One region of the Bradyrhizobium vignae genome, then DNA from elsewhere that is predicted to be linked to it. Evidence: predicted binding sites of a transcription regulator. Region 1 holds the regulator's gene; each other region holds the start of a gene.
The links. The regulator PhoB, encoded in region 1, activates phosphate uptake and scavenging genes when phosphate is short. The targets are predictions, from matches to a motif close to TGTCATNNANCTGTCAT.
Positions count from the first base shown of each region.

Region 2: the regulator PhoB is predicted to act here: its motif matches at 1,546-1,562, upstream of BRAD3257_RS14375 (UDP-2,3-diacylglucosamine diphosphatase).
Region 3: the regulator PhoB is predicted to act here: its motif matches at 1,843-1,859, upstream of BRAD3257_RS22440 (DUF47 domain-containing protein).
Region 4: the regulator PhoB is predicted to act here: its motif matches at 2,813-2,829, upstream of phnC (phosphonate ABC transporter ATP-binding protein).

Region 1 is NZ_LS398110.1:7,875,969-7,880,591, reverse strand. It holds gene pstA (phosphate ABC transporter permease PstA) at 2-847, shown strand; gene pstB (phosphate ABC transporter ATP-binding protein PstB) at 844-1,665, shown strand; gene phoU (phosphate signaling complex protein PhoU) at 1,677-2,393, shown strand; gene phoB (phosphate regulon transcriptional regulator PhoB) at 2,409-3,116, shown strand; one part of gene BRAD3257_RS37930 (IS630 family transposase) at 3,454-3,789, shown strand; one part of gene BRAD3257_RS37930 (IS630 family transposase) at 3,791-4,396, shown strand; gene BRAD3257_RS37925 (GcrA family cell cycle regulator) at 4,423-4,623, opposite strand, start outside.
Region 2 is NZ_LS398110.1:2,987,893-2,992,515, forward strand. It holds gene BRAD3257_RS14365 (hybrid sensor histidine kinase/response regulator) at 1-191, opposite strand, end outside; gene thiD (bifunctional hydroxymethylpyrimidine kinase/phosphomethylpyrimidine kinase) at 533-1,333, shown strand; gene BRAD3257_RS14375 (UDP-2,3-diacylglucosamine diphosphatase) at 1,586-2,398, shown strand; gene BRAD3257_RS14380 (glycosyltransferase family 4 protein) at 2,398-3,456, shown strand; gene BRAD3257_RS14385 (threonine/serine dehydratase family protein) at 3,615-4,598, shown strand.
Region 3 is NZ_LS398110.1:4,593,556-4,598,178, reverse strand. It holds gene BRAD3257_RS22450 (branched-chain amino acid ABC transporter permease) at 1-775, shown strand, start outside; gene BRAD3257_RS22445 (branched-chain amino acid ABC transporter permease) at 777-1,745, shown strand; gene BRAD3257_RS22440 (DUF47 domain-containing protein) at 1,902-2,546, shown strand; gene BRAD3257_RS22435 (inorganic phosphate transporter) at 2,558-3,565, shown strand; gene sugE (quaternary ammonium compound efflux SMR transporter SugE) at 3,558-3,872, opposite strand; gene BRAD3257_RS22425 (peptide chain release factor 3) at 4,043-4,623, shown strand, end outside.
Region 4 is NZ_LS398110.1:7,717,843-7,722,465, forward strand. It holds gene phnE (phosphonate ABC transporter, permease protein PhnE) at 1-825, opposite strand, end outside; gene phnD (phosphonate ABC transporter substrate-binding protein) at 897-1,832, opposite strand; gene phnC (phosphonate ABC transporter ATP-binding protein) at 1,893-2,702, opposite strand; gene BRAD3257_RS37160 (LbetaH domain-containing protein) at 2,876-3,547, shown strand; gene BRAD3257_RS37165 (alpha-D-ribose 1-methylphosphonate 5-triphosphate diphosphatase) at 3,544-4,623, shown strand, end outside.

The sequences.
Region 1 (4,623 bases):
CATGAGCCCGATTTACGCACGCCGCCGCCGCAAGGACATCATCATCCGCGGGCTCTGCATCGGCGCCGCCGCCTTCGGCGTCACCTGGCTCGCGCTGATCCTGATCACGCTGCTCTACAACGGCCTGTCCGGCCTGAATCTTCAGGTCTTCACCGAGAATACGCCGCCGCCGGGCTCGACCGAGGGTGGCCTGCTCAACGCCATCGTCGGCTCGCTGATCATGACCGTGCTCGGCGTCGGCATCGGCGCGCCGCTCGGCCTGTTCGCCGGCACCTATCTTGCCGAATACGGCCGCAACGACAAGCTGACCTCGGTGATCCGCTTCATCAACGACATCCTCTTGTCGGCGCCCTCGATCATCATCGGCCTGTTCATCTACGGCGCGGTGGTGGTGCCGATGCGCGGCTTCTCGGCGATCGCAGGCAGCCTCGCGCTCGCCGTCATCGTGATTCCGGTCGTGGTGCGCACCACGGAAGACATGTTGCTGCTGGTGCCGAACCCGCTGCGCGAAGCCGCCAGCGCACTGGGCCTGCCGCGCTCGCTGGTGATCAAGCGGATCGCCTATCGCGCCGCGCGCTCCGGCCTCATCACCGGCGTGCTGCTCGCCACGGCCCGCGTCGCCGGCGAGACCGCGCCGCTGTTGTTCACTGCGCTGTCGAACCAGTTCTTCAGCCTTGGCCTGAACAAGACGATGGCCAACCTGCCGGTCACCATCAACAACTTCGTGCAGAGCCCCTACGCCTACTGGAAGCAGCTCGCCTGGAGCGGCGCGCTGCTGATCACCCTGACCGTGCTTGCCCTGAACATTGGCGCGCGCATCATCGGCGCCGAGAGGACTGCAAAATGAGTGAAATGTCTGTTTCCGTGAGCGCGCCGACCGTTCATCCCGGCTCGCAGCTGCTGCCCGAGGCGCCCGCCAAGGTCACCGCGCGCAACCTGAATTTCTACTACGGCGAGCACCACGCGCTGAAGAACATCAACCTGGCGCTCGGCACCAACCGTGTCACGGCGTTCATCGGCCCGTCTGGGTGCGGCAAGTCGACCCTGCTGCGCATCTTCAACAGGATGTACGATCTCTATCCGGGCCAGCGCGCCACCGGCCAGCTGCTGCTCGACCACACCAACATCCTCGACCCCAAGCTGGATCTCAACCTGCTGCGGGCGCGGGTCGGCATGGTGTTCCAGAAGCCGACACCGTTCCCGATGACGATCTATGAGAACATCGCCTTCGGCATTCGTCTGTATGAGAAGATCTCGAAGTCTGAGATGGATGACCGCGTCGAGAAGGCGCTGCGCGGCGGCGCGCTGTGGAACGAGGTCAAGGACAAGCTCAATGCCTCCGGCCTGTCGCTCTCCGGCGGCCAGCAGCAGCGCCTCTGCATCGCCCGCACCGTCGCAGTGCGGCCCGAGGTGATCCTGTTCGACGAGCCCTGCTCGGCGCTCGACCCGATCTCGACCGCCAAGGTCGAGGAGCTGATCCAGGAACTGTCCGAGAACTACACGATCGCGATCGTCACCCACAACATGCAGCAGGCGGCGCGCGTCTCCGACAAGACGGCCTTCATGTATCTCGGCGAGTTGATCGAGTTCGACGACACCAGCAAGATATTCACGTCGCCGAGCGACCGGCGCACGCAGGATTACATTACCGGCCGGTTCGGCTGAGGAGACGGAACATGGGTTCTGAACATACCGCAAAGGCCTTCGACACCGACCTCCAGGAGCTCACCCGCCTGGTCGCCGAGATGGGCGGCATCGCCGAGCGCATGATCGTCGATTCCGTCGACGCGCTGATCCGCCGCGACGTCACGCTCGGGCAGCGCGTCGTCACCACCGATGCCGAGCTCGACGCGCTGCAGAAACGCATCGAGGAGCGTGCCGTGCTCACCATCGCCCGCCGCCAGCCGATGGCGGTGGATCTGCGCGAGATCGTCGGCGCCATGCGCGTCGCGACCGATCTGGAGCGCATCGGCGACCTCGCCAAGAACATGGGCAAGCGCGTCGCCGCGCTGGAGACGGATTTCCATCCGCTCAAGCTGTTCCGCGGCCTGGAACACATGACCGATCTCGTGCAGCAGCAGGTCAAGTCGGTGCTGGACGCCTATGCCGCGCACGATCTGCCGGCGGCGATGGCGGTGTGGAAGGGCGACGAGGAGGTCGACGCCATCTGCACCTCGCTGTTCCGCGAACTCCTCACCTATATGATGGAGGACCCGCGCAACATCTCGTTCTGCATCCACCTGATGTTCTGCGCCAAGAACATCGAGCGGATCGGCGATCACGCCACCAACATCGCCGAGACCGTGTTCTACATGATCGAGGGCCAGGCGATCACCGACAAGCGGCCGAAGGGCGACATGACGACCTTCGCCACGACGGTGCCGAATACCTAAGGGAGCGACGACAACATGGGCGCACGCATTATGGTGGTTGAGGACGAGGAAGCTCTCACCGAGCTTCTCCGCTACAACCTCGAAGGCGACGGCTATGACGTCGAGACGGTGATGCGCGGCGATGACGCCGACACCCGCCTCAAGGAGCACATTCCCGATCTGATCGTGCTCGACTGGATGCTGCCGGGCCTGTCAGGCATCGAGCTGTGCCGGCGGCTTCGTACCCGTCCCGAGACCAAGCAGCTGCCGATCATCATGCTCACCGCGCGCGGCGAGGAGAGCGAGCGGGTGCGTGGACTTGCGACCGGTGCCGACGACTACATCGTCAAGCCGTTCTCGGTGCCGGAGCTGCTCGCGCGCGTGAAGGGCCTCTTGCGGCGCGCGAGCCCCGAGCGGCTCGCGACCGTGCTCGCCTATGGCGATATCGAGCTCGATCGCGACAAGCGCCGCGTGGCGCGTTCGGGCCGGCCGATCGATCTCGGCCCGACCGAATATCGCCTCTTGGAGTTCTTCCTGGAGCATCCCGGCCGCGTGTTCTCGCGCGAGCAGCTGCTCGACAGTGTCTGGGGCCGCGACATCTACATCGACGAGCGCACCGTCGACGTCCATATCGGCCGCCTGCGCAAGCTGCTCAATCTCGGCCGCGAGCAGGACCCGATCCGCACCGTTCGCGGCGCCGGCTATGCGCTGGACGATCGTTTCGCGAAGGCAGAGCAGACGTAGGGTTTGCTGGCGTTGCTTTAGCGGGCTGCTGCCATAGCCTCAGTGTCGTCCCGGACAAGCGCGCGCAGATTCGGGACCCATAACGACAGGACGTGATTGTTTTGCGAAAGGGTAACTCGGAGTCCCCGTAACCACGTCTTGCGGTGGCTATTGGTCCCGGATCTGCGCGCGCTTGTGGCGCGCTTGCCGGGACGACTTCGGGTATGTTGAGCCGTCAGCGTGTGACGGCGCCGTCGTTGCAATCAGCTAGAGCATGTTGTTTTTGGCTGGAATCGGGATTCCCACCGGGAGCGATTTCTGATTCAACATCCATGCTGGAGGGCGGAGGCCGGCATGGATGACGCGACCCTATTCGGAAGACATCCGGGAACGGGCTTTGGCGCGAGCTGACGCGGGAGAAACAGTTCGTTCGATTGCCGAGGCGCTCCAGATCAGCGCCTCCTGCGTGACGAAGTGGAAGAATCTGAGACGGGATACCGGAGGCCTGTCACCTGGCCAAATCGGCGGCCACAAGAAGCGGGTTCTGTCGGATGCCAACGCCGACTGGCTGCGCAAACGCATTCGCTCGGGGCCATTCACTTTGCGCAAGCTGACGCAGGAACTGGCTGCACGCGGGATCAAGACAGACGTGCGGGCGGTGTGGACTTTTGTTCACACCGAAGGGCTCAGCTTCAAAAAAAACGATTCTACCAGCCGAGCAGGATCGTCCCGACGTCGCCCGTAAGCGGACCCGCTGGAAAGCACATCAAGGCAGGATCGACGTCGCGCGGTTGGTGTTTATCGACGAGACGTGGATCAAAACCAATATGGCACCACTGCGCGGCTGGGGGCATTGCGGGCAGCGCCTCCAAGCCTCTGCACCTTTCGGCCATTGGAAGACAATGACCTTCATCGCGGCGCTGCGTCACGATCGGATCAGCGCGCCTTGGGTGATTGATGGTCCCATCAATGGTGAGCTCTTCACGCTGTACGTCGAGAAGGTGTTGGCACCCACCCTCGCACCGGGTGAGATCGTCGTTCTCGACAATCTTGGCAGCCACAAGGGCAAAGCGGCTCGCCAAGCCATCCGCGCCAGAGGCGCCCACCGCATCTTCTTGCCGCCCTACAGCCCGGACCTCAATCCGATCGAGCAGGTCTTCGCCAAACTCAAACATCTCATGCGAGCTGCCGAGCCCCGTGACGTGGAGGCAACCTGGAGAAAGGTTGGTGAACTCCTCGATCTCTTCTCCAAGGAGGAGTGCACCAACTACTTCAAAAACTCAGGCTATGTTTCCGTATAAAAACATCATGCTCTAGATCAACAAACTCACCGCGTGCCCGGCTTCGCCGGCGCGCGGCGGCGATCCGCTGTGGGTTGATAGGCCACGCGCGAATGCTGTGCGCAGTAGGGCAGGCCGGAGAGCGCCTTGCCGCCGCAGAAGAAGAAATCCGGGCTCGAGGGATCGCCGACCGGCCAGTGGCAGGTCGCCTCGTTCAATTCCAGCAGCGACAGCCGCTGGCTCATCGG
Region 2 (4,623 bases), 3.3 Mb from region 1:
CCGCAGGCCATGATGAAGATCGCAAACGCCCAATAGACCCAGCCGAACTTGAGGTCGCGCCGCTTGGTGACGAGGATGGCAAGGGCAAAGGGGATCGAGAAATAAGCGGCGGCGATGCAGGCGTCGGAAACGACGTGAAGCCCGATCAGCTCCGGCTCCCATAACAGGCAGATGCCGTGCGGCGAAAGCATGGACGAGTCGAGGAGACGTTCGAAGAAGGCCCACATCGTTCCACCCCAAGGTTCTGTTCCAGGTGGTTTGCGGGCCGCGGCGGCCTGCAACGTCGGTGTCGCTGGACAGTTCCACCACCTGTGTCTCACGCAACCGGCGAAGCACGCTAAGGTTAGAGACTATACCAAGGGAGCGGCAAGGTTGCATTTTTCAAGCCCGCATGATTGCGGGCTCCTGGCCGCGCCTTGCCCGACTGATTCGCGCGCTGCGCGACGGGTTTGCGAATCGGCAACGCTTGCTGCTGTTCCATGGGCGCGCTAGGAGAGGCCATGGCGGCGTCCTCAAGCAAATGTATCCGGCGATGACGACCCCGGTCGCACTCACCATCGCCGGCTCCGATTCGAGCGGCGGCGCCGGCATCCAGGCGGACCTGAAGACCTTCGCCGCGCTCGGCGTCTACGGCGCCTCCGTGATCACGGCGCTGACGGCGCAGAACACGCGCGGCGTCACCGGCATTCACGCGGTGCCGGCCGAGTTCGTCACCGCACAGATGGACGCGGTGTTCTCCGATCTCGAAGTCGGCGCGGTGAAGATCGGCATGGTGGCCCAGGCCGCCAGCATAGATGCGATCGCGGCCGCGCTGTCGCGCTGGGCGTTCCGGCACGTCGTGCTCGATCCCGTGATGGTGGCAACGTCCGGCGACCGCCTGCTGGCCTCCGAGGCCGTCGACGCCCTGCGCACCAAGCTGATACCGCTGGCCACCGTGATCACGCCGAACCTGCCGGAAGCCGCGGCCCTGCTCGACGAGCCGATGGCCGCAAGCGAGGCCGAGATCGAAAGCCAGGGCCGCCGCCTGCTGTCGCTCGGCTGCCGCGCCGTCCTGGTCAAGGGCGGCCATGGGGAGGGCGCGGAGAGCATCGATTATCTGGTCGGTGCCGACACCACGATCGCGCTCGCCGCGCCGCGCCTCCCCACCAAGAACACCCATGGGACGGGCTGTTCGTTGTCCTCAGCCATCGCCGCGGGGCTGGCCAAGGGCGAGGGCCTGGAAAACGCCGTGCGCAACGCCAAGGCCTGGATCAGCGCCGCGATCGGCGCCGCCGACCGCTTCAGCGTCGGGCACGGCCACGCGCCGATCCATCATTTCCACAAGTTCTACTGACGCTGGGGCCCGCGGAAGCGCGCCCGTTCATCGGTTTAGCGCGGCTCGCGTGGGGCTAGTTCACCCTCCCACTCCGGGGCTCCAGGGGAGGACAGGATTGCTGCCGGCACCGCCTGCGGCGCCATGTCGCCTGATTGTCGCATGCGACTGATATTCGCGGGGCAGGGCGAGGCGAAGTTTGATTCGTATCTGAGGTGCCTCAAGGTTCAATCGGTCATCCCCCTGTCACGGGACATTGTTACAGGCTGGCGCATGGGAAGTTACGATGTGAGTGACGAGAGCCCCGAGCGGCGCTTTCGCACGCTGTTCATCTCCGATGTCCATCTCGGAGCCCGCGGTTCTCAAGCCGATCTTCTGCTCGACTTCCTGCGCTATCATGATGCCGACACCATCTATCTCGTCGGCGACATCGTCGACGGCTGGGCGCTGAAATCGAGCTGGCACTGGCCGCAATCGCACAACGACCTCGTCCAGAAGCTTCTGCGCAAGGCGCGCAAGGGTGCCAAGATCATCTACATTCCCGGCAATCACGACGAGTTCCTGCGCAACTATTACGGCACGCATTTCGGCGGCATCGACGTGGTCGAGAACACCGTCCACACCGGCGTGGACGGCAAGCGTTATCTCGTCATCCACGGCGACATCTTCGATCTCGTGGTGCAGAACGCGCGCTGGCTCGCCCATCTCGGCGACAAGGCCTACGACTTCGCGATCCAGATGAATCGCTTCGTCAACTTCTTCCGGCGCATGTTCGGCGTGCCCTATTGGTCGCTGTCGCAATGGGCCAAGCAGAAGGTCAAGAACGCCGTCAATTATATCGGCGCGTTCGAGCAGGCACTCGCCGCCGAGGCACGGCGCCATGAGGCCGATGGCGTGATCTGCGGCCACATCCACTACGCCGTCATCCGCGACGAGGCCGGCATCCGCTACATGAATTGCGGCGACTGGGTCGAGAGCTGCACGGCCCTCGTCGAACATGATGATGGCCATTTCGAGATCATCACCTGGGCGGATCAGTTGCGGAAGCCGGTGCCGGTGCCACAGGTCGCGGCAAGGGCGGCCTGATGCGCATCCTGGTCGCGACCGACGCCTGGCACCCGCAAGTCAACGGTGTGGTTCGGACGCTGACCAAGCTTGCTGACGCCGCCAAGGCGCTTCGCGTTGAAGGTGTTGGCGTCGAATTCTCGTTCCTGACGCCGCAATCATTCCGCACCTTCGCGATGCCGAGCTATCGCGATTTGCGCCTCGCCATGCCGCGTCCGGCGCGGATCGCGCGGCTGATCGAAGAGGCGCGGCCCGACAGCATCCATATTGCGACCGAGGGGCCGATCGGTCTGATGGTCCGCCGCTATTGCCGCCAGCGCAGGCTGCCGTTCACCACCAGTTTCCACACCCGCTTTCCCGAATATGTCCGCGCCCGCGTGCCGGTGCCGGGTTCGCTGATCTGGCGGGCGCTGCGCCGTTTCCACAGCCCCAGCCGCGCCGTGATGGCGGCGACCCCTGCGCTCGCGCGCGAATTGACCGGGCGCGGTTTCGACAACGTCGTGCTGTGGCCGCGCGGCGTGGACACAAGGCTGTTCCATCCCCGCGTCATTGATCTCTGCCTGCCGGCGCCCGTATTCCTGTCGGTGGGGCGGGTCGCGGTGGAGAAGAATCTCGAGGCGTTCCTGGACCTCGACCTGCCCGGCACCAAGGTGGTCGTCGGCGACGGCCCGGCGCGCGCCTCGCTGGAAGAGGCCTATCCCGATGCGATCTTCCTCGGCGAGAAGCATGGCGAGGAACTGGCGGATATCTATGCGGCCGCCGACGTGTTCGTGTTCCCCAGCAAGACCGACACTTTCGGTCTGGTCCTGCTGGAAGCGCTGGCGAGCGGCCTGCCGGTCGCGGCCTTCCCCGTGAAGGGGCCGCGCGACGTGATCGGCGACGCGCCGGTCGGCGCGCTCGATCATGATCTGCGCAATGCCTGCTTCGCCGCACTCGACATCTCCCGGCAGGACTGCGTCGCGTTTGCCGCCAATTACACCTGGGAAGCCTCGGCGCGGGTCTTCATCGACAGCATCCTGGCGGTCGACGCGGTGCTGCCCGGCCGGACCGGCGCGGAACAGCCGCGCCAGGTCGCCTAGAGCTATTTCGATCCGATGGATCGAAATAGCTCTAGATTCTTGTTTTGACGCGTTTTCTTCACGCGAACCGGTAGCCACTTCGCTCGAAAACGCTGCGGAGAAAATCCTCTCGCGGAGGTGTCTTGCCCGGGCCTGACCGGCCGCGATAACATTCCGCCATGACCGAACAGGCCCTTCCGGTCGGCCCTGCCGACATCGATGCCGCGGCGCGCGTGATCGCGCCTTACGCCATCCGCACCCCGCTGTTGTCCTTCCCCGTGCTCAACGAGCGCGTTGGCGCAAAGGTGTTCCTGAAGCCGGAGATGCTCCAGCGGACCGGCTCCTTCAAGTTCCGTGGCGCCTTCAACAAGGTGTTCTCGATCCCGCAGGACAAGCGTGCCGGCGGCGTCGTCGCGTTCTCCTCCGGCAACCACGCCCAGGGTGTGGCGGCCGCGGCAAAAATTCTCGATATGCAGGCGACCATCGTGATGCCTGCGGATGCGCCGTTGTCGAAGCGCGAGCGCACCAAATCCTACGGCGCCGAGGTCGTGCTGTACGATCGCGACAAGGACGACCGCGAGGCGATCTCGCGCGGCATCGCCGAGAAACGCGGCGCAACACTTGTTAAACCCTATGACGATCCCTTCGTGATCGCAGGGCAGGGCACCGCCGGCCGCGAGATTGCGGAAGACATGGCAACGCTCGGCCTCAGCCCCGACATCGTGGTGGCGCCGGCCTCCGGCGGCGGCCTGATCGCGGGCGTCGCCACGGCGGTGAAGGCGCGCTATCCGTCAGCCGAGATCGTGGTGGCCGAGCCCGAGGCATTCGACGATCACGGCATTTCGCTGACCGCCGGCCATCGCGAGCCGCACCCGCCGGCAGGCCGCACCATCTGCGACGCGCTGATGGCCCTGATGCCGGGCGAGATAACGTTTGCGATCAACAGCAAGCTGCTCGCGCGCGGCGTCACGGCATCGGACAAGGAAGTCGGCGCGGCGGTGGCGTTCGCCTATCGCGAGCTGAAGCTGGTGGTCGAGCCGGGCGGTGCCGTCGGCCTCGCCGCGCTACTCGCGGGCCGGCTCGACGTCTCTGGGAAGAACGTCGTCATCGTGCTCTCCGGCGGCAATGTCGATGCCGATCTGTTCGCCGAGCTGGTGGCCTGATTTCTGACTGAACGTAGCGAGGGAG
Region 3 (4,623 bases), 3.3 Mb from region 1:
CATGCTCAACATCATCAATTTCGCCCATGGCGCGCTCTACATGATGGGCGCCTTCGTGGCCTATTTCCTGCTGAACCTCGGCGGCATCAACTACTGGTGGGCGCTGCTGCTGGCGCCGATCATCGTCGGCATCTTCGGCATGATCCTGGAACGGACCATGCTGCAATGGCTGACCGGGCTCGACCATCTCTACGGCCTGCTGCTGACCTTCGGCATCGCGCTGATCGTGCAGGGCGTGTTCCAGAACTACTTCGGCTCCTCGGGCCTGCCTTACGCCATTCCGGACCAGCTCAAGGGCGGCATGAATCTCGGCTTCATGTTCTTGCCCGTCTACCGCGGCTGGGTCGTCGTGTTTTCGCTGGTGGTGTGTCTTGCCACCTGGTTCCTGATCGAGAAGACGCAGCTCGGCGCCTACTTGCGCGCCGCCACCGAAAACCCCACGCTGGTCCGCGCCTTCGGCATCAACGTGCCGCGCATGATCACGCTGACCTATGGTCTCGGCGTCGGCCTCGCCGCGCTCGCAGGCGTGCTCTCGGCGCCAATCAACCAGGTCCGGCCGCTGATGGGCGCCGACCTCATCATCGTCGTGTTCGCGGTGGTGGTGATCGGCGGCATGGGTTCGATCATGGGCTCCATCATCACCGGCTTCGCGCTCGGCGTGATCGAGGGTCTGACCAAGTATTTCTACCCCGAGGCCTCCAATACCGTCGTGTTCGTACTGATGGTGCTGGTGCTCCTGGTGAAGCCAACGGGATTGACGGGAAGAGCGGCCTGATATGACAACCCTGACGGACGATACGCTGCCTGCAAGCCCGCGTGCGATGCGCGACGAGATGATTGTGTTCGTGGTGATGGCGCTGCTCTTGGCGTCTGTCCCGTTCACGGGAGTCTATCCGTTCTTCGTGATGCAGGCGCTGTGCTTTGCGCTGCTCGCCTGCGCCTTCAACCTCTTGGTCGGCTATGGCGGCCTGCTGTCGTTCGGCCATGCAATGTTCTTGGGGACGGCCGGCTATTGCAGCGCGCACGCGCTCAAAGTGTGGGGACTGCCGCCGGAGCTCGGCATTCTCGTCGGCGTCGCCGCGGCGTTCGGCCTGTCGGTCATCACCGGTTACATCTCGATCCGCCGCCAGGGCATTTATTTCTCGATGATCACGCTGGCGCTGTCGCAGCTGCTGTACTTCATCTACCTCCAGGCACCGTTCACCCATGGTGAGGACGGCATCCAGGGCATTCCGCAGGGGCACATGTTCGGCGTGCTCGATCTCTCGAATGCGACGGTGCTGTACTATGTCGTGCTGGCCGGCTTCCTCGCTGGCTTCCTGTTGATCTTCCGCATCATCAACTCGCCGTTCGGCGAAGTCCTGAAGTCGATCCGCGAGAACGAGCAGCGGGCGATTTCGCTCGGCTATCGCACCGACCAGTACAAGTTCCTGGCCTTCATCCTCTCAGGGACTCTGGCCGGCTTTGCCGGATCGCTGAAGGTGTTCGTGGCGCAAAATGCCTCGCTCACCGACGTGCATTGGTCGATGTCGGGCGAAGTCGTGCTGATGACGCTGGTGGGCGGTCTCGGCACCATTTTCGGCCCCGTGGTCGGCGCCTTCGTGATCATCGCCATGCAGCAGTATCTGGCGGGCTTCGGCCAGTGGGTCACGGTGATCCAGGGCGCGATCTTCGTGATCTGCGTGCTCACCTTCCGCCGCGGCGTCATCGGCGAAATCGCGCATTACTTCCGAAGATCGCTCTAAGTAATTGATTTTAAACAGAGTTACCGACCGCTTGAAAGCGGTGGATGATCCGGCTCCGCGGGCGCGAGATGACACGCGCGCGGATCGAAAATGGTCTATGACAGTTTCGTGACGGCCCCTTCGGGCCTGGCCATTTCCAACCGGTAGCCTGTCCCCATGATGCGATGGTTTCGTGCGTTCCTGCCCAAGGAAGAACGGTTCTTCGACCTGTTCGACCGGCATGCCCAGACGGTGATCCAAGGGGCGATCGCGCTCCAGGGCATGCTCAATGGCGGCGAGGAGACGCCGGTCTATTGCCAGCGCGTCAATCAGTTCGAGAACGACGCGGACAACATCACCCGTGAGGTGCTGACGGCGGTGCGCCGCACCTTCATCACCCCGTTCGACCGCGGCGACATCAAGAACCTGATCACGTCGATGGACGATGCCATCGATCAGATGCAGCAGACGGCCAAGGCAGTGATGCTGTTCGAGGTTCGCGCCTTCGAGCCGCCCATGCGCGAGATCGGCGGGCTCCTGATCGAATGCGCCAATCTGGTCGGGCGTGCGCTGCCGCTGATGCAATCGATCGGCCCGAACGTCGCCATGCTGACCGCCATCACCGAAGAGCTCGGCAAGCTGGAGGGCCGGGTCGACGATCTTCACGACATCGGCCTGAAGGAGCTGTTCCTCAAGCACCGCGAGGGGAATGCGATGGACTTCATCGTTGGCGTCGAGATCTACGACCACCTGGAGAAGGTGGCCGATCGCTTCGACGACGTCGCGAACGAGATCAACAGCATCGTCATCGAGCAAGTGTAGGCGGGGCTGCCGTGGATGCTGCGTTGGGTGTTCCCGTCCTGGTCGGACTGATCGCCGTCGCGCTGCTGTTCGACTTCCTGAACGGCCTGCACGACGCCGCCAATTCGATCGCGACCATCGTCTCGACCCGCGTGCTGCGGCCGCAATTCGCGGTATTCTGGGCCGCTTTCTTCAATTTCGTCGCCTTCATGGTGTTCGGCCTGCACGTCGCCCAGACCATCGGCACGGGCATCATCGATCCCTCGATCGTCGATGCCCAGGTGATCTTCGCGGCGCTCGTCGGCGCCATCGTCTGGAACCTCGTGACCTGGGCGCTCGGCATTCCTTCTTCATCCTCGCACGCGCTGATCGGAGGCCTCGTCGGCGGCGGCATGGCCAAGGCGGGGATTTCGGCCGCGGTGTGGAGCGGGCTGTCCAAGACGGTGCTGGCGATCGTATTGTCGCCGCTGGTCGGCTTTCTGCTCGCGATGATGCTGGTCGCGATCGTGTCCTGGGCCTCGGTGCGTTCGACGCCGTTCGCGGTCGATCGCGCGTTCCGCATTCTGCAATTCGCCTCCGCCTCGCTCTATTCGCTCGGCCATGGCGGCAACGACGCGCAGAAGACCATGGGCATCATCGCGGTGCTGCTCTATTCGCAAGGCCATCTCGGCAGCGAGTTCTCGGTGCCGTTTTGGGTCGTGCTGTCCTGCCAGGCGGCGATGGCGTTGGGCACGCTGATGGGTGGCTGGCGCATCGTCCGCACGATGGGCCTGCGCATCACGAAATTGACGCCGATGCAGGGCTTTTGCGCCGAGACGGGGGGTGCCGCGACCCTGTTCATGGCGACTTATCTCGGGGTTCCCGTCTCGACCACCCACACCATCACCGGCGCCATCGTCGGCGTCGGCGCGGCCCGCCGCGTCTCGGCAGTGCGCTGGAACGTCGCCAGCTCGATCGTCTGTGCCTGGGTGATCACGATCCCGGCCTCGGCCATCGTCGCCGCGCTGACCTGGTGGGTGGTTCAGATCTTCGTCAGGTAACGAGCTTCAGCCCGGCAATCCCGGCGACGATCAGGGAGATGCTGGCAAGACGGAAGGCCGTTGCCGGCTCGCCGAACAGGACGATGCCGAGCGTCGCAGTGCCGACCGCGCCGATGCCGGTCCAGACCGCATAGGCGGTTCCGACGGGAAGTGATTTGAGCGCAAGCCCGAGCAGGATGACGCTGCCGGCCATGGCCGCCAGCGTGATGACGGACGGAACGAGCCTGGTGAAGCCCTCGGTGTATTTCAAGCCGATCGCCCAGGTGATCTCGAGAAGACCGGCGACAAACAGGATGCTCCAGGCCACGACGACCCTCCATTTCAGCAGGGTCGTCCCCGCGGCTGACGTGCTGATGGATAGGGAGGCCGTCCTCCCCAAGACTGATATCCAAGCGCCGATATGGGGCTGGCCGAAGGCCTGTGCAATCACCAAATGAGGCTTGATCAGGCCCGTTTTCCCTGCCACACGCTCCCGCCATGTCCGACATCGCCACAACCACAGCCGAATCGCCGGCCCGTTCCCCGCTTGCCGCTGAAGTGGCGCGGCGGCGGACCTTCGCGATCATCTCCCACCCCGACGCCGGCAAGACCACGCTGACCGAAAAGCTGCTGCTGTTCGGCGGCGCCATCAACCTCGCCGGCCAGGTCAAGGCCAAGGGCGAGCGGCGCAATACGCGCTCGGACTGGATGAAGATCGAGCGCGAACGCGGCATCTCGGTCGTCACTTCGGTGATGACCTTCGAGTTCGAAGGTCTCGTGTTCAACCTCCTGGACACGCCGGGCCACGAGGACTTTTCGGAAGACACTTATCGCACGCTCACCGCGGTAGATTCCGCGGTGATGGTGATCGACGCCGCCAAGGGCATCGAGGCGCGCACCCGAAAACTGTTCGAGGTGTGCCGCCTGCGCGATATCCCGATCATCACCTTCATCAACAAGATGGACCGCGAGAGCCGGGATGTGTTCGAGCTGCTCGACGAGATCGAGAAGACGCTGGCGCTCGACACCACGCCGATGACCTGGCCGGTCGGGCGCGGCCGGGATTTCCTCGGCACCTA
Region 4 (4,623 bases), 160 kb from region 1:
GATGAAGACGGTGACGACGATGGTGAGCAGGATGGCGCTGACGTCGGAGTAATAGAACTTGCGGATGACGACGACGAGCTCCTGGCCGATGCCGCCGGCGCCGACGAAGCCCATCACCGAGGCCTCGCGGACGTTGATCTCGAAGCGCAGCAGCGCATAGCTGGCATAGCCCGCCGTCACCTGCGGTACGACCGCAAAACGCATGCAGGAGAGCCAGCTCGCACCTGTCGAGCGAATGCCCTCCACCGGCTTCATGTCGGCATTCTCGACGATCTCCGAGAACAGTTTTCCCAGTGCGCCGGTGGAGTGGATAGCAATCGCCAGCACGCCGGCCATCGGTCCGAGCCCGAAGGCGATGACGAAGACCAGCGCGAAGACGATGCCGGGGACGGTGCGGGCGAATTCGAGCAGGCGCCGCACGACGAAGCGAAGCCAGGGCGCGGGCGAAGTGTTCTCGGCCGCGAAGAAGTTGAGGGCGAAGGCCAATGTCGCGCCGATCAGCGTGCCGACATAGGAGATCAGCAGGGTCTCACCCAGCATCTTCAGCCATTTGCGCCAGCCCCAGAACCACTCGCCGACATCGGTCCAGACCCGCTGGCCGCTGTCGAGCGTGAGGATGCGGTCGAAATAGCTGACGAAATTGCCGAAATAGGTGAACAGGGTATGCAAATTCACTTCGGCGCCGATCGCGGCGAGCACCAGCGCTGCGGCGAAGACCGCGGCTCCCAACAGGAGACGGAGCCGCCTGCGCGAGACCGCCTGGCGATAGGCGGCATTGAGCGCGGCAAGCTGCTGCTCGGGGAGGATCGAAACCGCTGTCGTCATCGATCGAAACAGGTCCCGTCAAAGAAAGAGCCGGGTCCTAGGACCCGGCTCGGGTGCATCGTCCCGATGACTCAGGACGCCTTCTTCTTGCGGAGCGCATCGACGAACTTGATCAGCTCGATCGTGCCATCCCAGTCCTTGGTGGTGGCGGGATGAAAGCCCTTCTTCTGGCCGTCCGACAGGCGATCGAACGCGGCCTTGTCCTTGGCCGGCGCGTCGAAGAAAGCCTTGGCGATGGCGGCCTTGGCGTCGTCGGGCAGGTCGGAATTGTAGGCATAGGGACCGTTGATGATCGGCGCCGACTTGTGGATGATGCGGAAATCGTCCTTCTTCATCGCCGAGCCGTCGGCGTTCTTCAGCATGCCCTTGGTCAGCATCTGCGCCAGCGTGGAATCGTCGTCGCTGGTCCACTGGTTGGCGGCGACGTCGACCGTGCCTTGCGCCAGCGCGAGCATCGCATTCTCGTGGCTGCCGGTGAAGACGACCTTGCCGAAATAGCCCTCGGCATCGTGGATGCTCATCTTGTCGAGCTCGAAGCGCGGCACGTTGTTGCCCGAGGTCGAGTTCGGGTCGACCAGGCCCAGGTTCTTGCCCTTGAGATCATCGACCTTCTTGTAGGAGCTGCTCGCCTTGACGAAGAACACCGAGTAATAGCCGGTCGAACCGTCGGCATTGATGTCGTTGGCGAACGCGTCGGTCTTGACGCCGGTCAGGCGGGCGCGGGCGAACGAGGCCGAGCCGTAGCTCGCGATGTGGATGTTGCCGGCGCGCTGGCCTTCGATCACAGCGGCATAGTCGTTGGCGATGCGCAGCGTGACCTTCACGCCCAGCTGCTTCGAGAGGTATTCCACGAACGGGGTCCAGCGCTCGGTGACGCCGGAGGCGTTCTCGGCCGGCACGACCGCAAAGGTCAGTTCGGGATATTTGGCCTTCCAGTCGTTCGCCGAGGCGGACGCCGTGAACGCGAGCGCGGCGGCGCCGGCAAGGATCAGTCTGCGAGTGATCATGGTATCCTCTTCATCGGTTGAGGTCGGTTGACGCAAAGACTTGAACTAAACAGGCGAGGCTCAGGCCGCCGCGGCCGTCCCGAGCGCCGGAACGCCCTCGGGCGCCGGTACAGGCATGCCGCCCATGACGTCGGCGGCTTCGAGATCGTAGAGCTCGCGCGCCACGTGATCGGTCAGCGCGGACGGCGCACCATCGAACACCACGCGGCCCGCGGCCATGCCGATCAGGCGGTCGCAATAGGTGCGGGCGAGATCGAGCGAATGCAGGTTGCAGAGCACGGTGATGCCGAAATGCTTGTTGATGCGCAGCAGTGCATCCATGACGATCTTGGTGTTGCGCGGATCGAGCGAGGCGATCGGCTCGTCGGCGAGGATGATGTCGGGCTGCTGCACCAGCGCGCGGGCGATCGCGACGCGCTGCTGCTGACCGCCGGAGAGCTGGTCGGCGCGCTGGGCGGCGAGCGAGGCAATGTCGAACTGCTCGAGCGCGGACATCGCCAGCGCCTTGTCCTGCTCGGGCCAGGCCTGCGACAACGAGCGCCAGGCGGGCATCGTCGCAAGCCGCCCCATCAGGACGTTGGTCAGAACATCGAGCCGGCCGACCAGGTTGAACTGCTGGAAGATCATCGCCGAGCGCGCGCGCCACTGCCGCAGCTCCTTGCCGCGCAGCAAGGTGACGTCGACGCCGTCGAACAGGATGCGGCCCCCGGTCGGCGTCACCAGGCGGTTGATGGTCCGCAGCAATGTCGACTTACCGGCGCCGGATCGCCCGATCACACCGACGAAGCCGCCGGGGGAAATTTGAAACGAAGCGTCGTCCACCGCGGCTTTCGCGCCGAAGCGACACGTCAGACCTTCAACCACCAGCATACAGGGCTCCAGAGTAGCTGGAGCCAACCGCTAACGCCCGTGCTTAACACTTGTGTGACACACGCGCTGCGGTGCGGCGATCCTACGCACGTCATCCCCTGTCATCTCGTTGTCATGACACCGTCATCCAGCCGCCCGAAGAGAAACGCCCGCCCTCGCAGTTCGGATGCAACATGGTCGCCAAAGCTCTTTCGGTTCAGCCGACCGTCGATCCCTCGGCCAAGCTGCATGAGACGAGGCTCGGCGCCTATACCGAGGTCGGCGCGCGCACCATCCTGCATGACGTCGCGATGGGCGATTACTCCTATGTCGTGAACGATGCGCAGATCACCTACAGCACCATCGGAAAATTCTGCTCGATCGCGGCGATGACGCGCATCAACCCCGGCAACCATCCGATGCATCGCGCGACGCAGGCGCATTTCACCTATCGTTCGAGCGCCTATTTCGAAGGCGAGAGCGACGATGCCGAGTTCTTCGACTGGCGGCGCCAGCATCATGTCCATGTCGGCCACGACGTCTGGATCGGCCACGGCGCGATCGTGCTGCCGGGCCGCAGCATCGGCACCGGCGCGGTGATCGCAGCCGGCGCCATCGTCACCAAGGACGTGCCGGCCTACACCATCGTCGCCGGCAATCCGGCCCGGATCGTACGGCGGCGGTTCTCGGAGGAGATCGCGGGGCGCCTCGGGAAGCTCGCCTGGTGGGACTGGGATCACGACAAATTGCGCGAGGCGCTGCCCGATTTCCGCAAGCTCGGGATTGAAGATTTTCTTTCGACATACGAAGCACGGGCGGGCTCTCTCACCAATTCTCCTGCCAGCAAACGAAGCGCAGTCGCGTGACAGACATATTCCTTGAAGGCGGCCGGGCCCTGATCGGCGCCGAGCTCATCGAAACCTCACTTCTCGTGTCCGGGACAGACATTGCGGAGATGGGCGCTTCTCGCGGCCGGGCCGGGCTGGCGATTGATGCACGTAACCTGCTGTTGCTGCCCGGCATCGTCGACCTGCACGGCGATGCCTTCGAGCGACAGATGATGCCGCGCGCCGGCGTCGATTTTCCGATCGACGTCGCGCTCGCCGACAGCGACCGCCAGGCGATCAGCAACGGCATCACCACCGTGTTTCACGCCGCGACCTGCTCGTGGGAGCCGGGCCTGCGTAGTGCCGACAATGCACGTGGCCTGATGGAGGCAATCGAGCGGCAGCGTCCGCAATTCGCCGCCGACATCCGCTTCCATCTGCGCCACGAGACCTACAATCTCGACGCGGAGGCCGAGATCGCCCAATGGCTCGCCGAAGGCCGGGTCGACCTGCTCGCCTTCAACGACCACATGGACGGCACCGTCGCCGACATGGCCAAACCGCGCAAGCGCAACCGGATGGTGGAGCGCACCGGCCTTTCGAGCGAAGAATTCGACCTGCTGGTCGAGCGCGTGATCTCGCGCGCCGACGAGGTGCCGGCTTCGGTGTCGCGCCTGGCCGCTTCTGCCCGCGCGGCGGAGGTGCGGATGCTCTCGCACGATGACGCAACGCCGGCGATGCGGCATGCGTTTCGCGAGCTCGGCGCGAGAATCGCGGAGTTTCCGATCAACGAGGAGACGGCGCGGGCGGCAGCCAGCCACGGCGATGCCATCGTCTATGGTGCGCCGAACGTCGTGCGCGGCGGCAGCCACACCGGCTGGACCAGGGCATCCGACATGATCGCCAAGGGGCTCTGCTCGGTGCTGGCGTCAGACTATTATTATCCCGCACAGCTGCTCGCCGCATTCCGGCTCGCGGCAGATGGTGTGGTGCCGCTGGCACAGGCCTGGGATTTGGTCTCCGCCAGTCCTGCCCGCGCGACCGGCCTCACCGATCGCGGCACCCTCGCGGAGGGACGCCGCGCCGACATTCTCCTCGTCGACGACAGCGTCAAG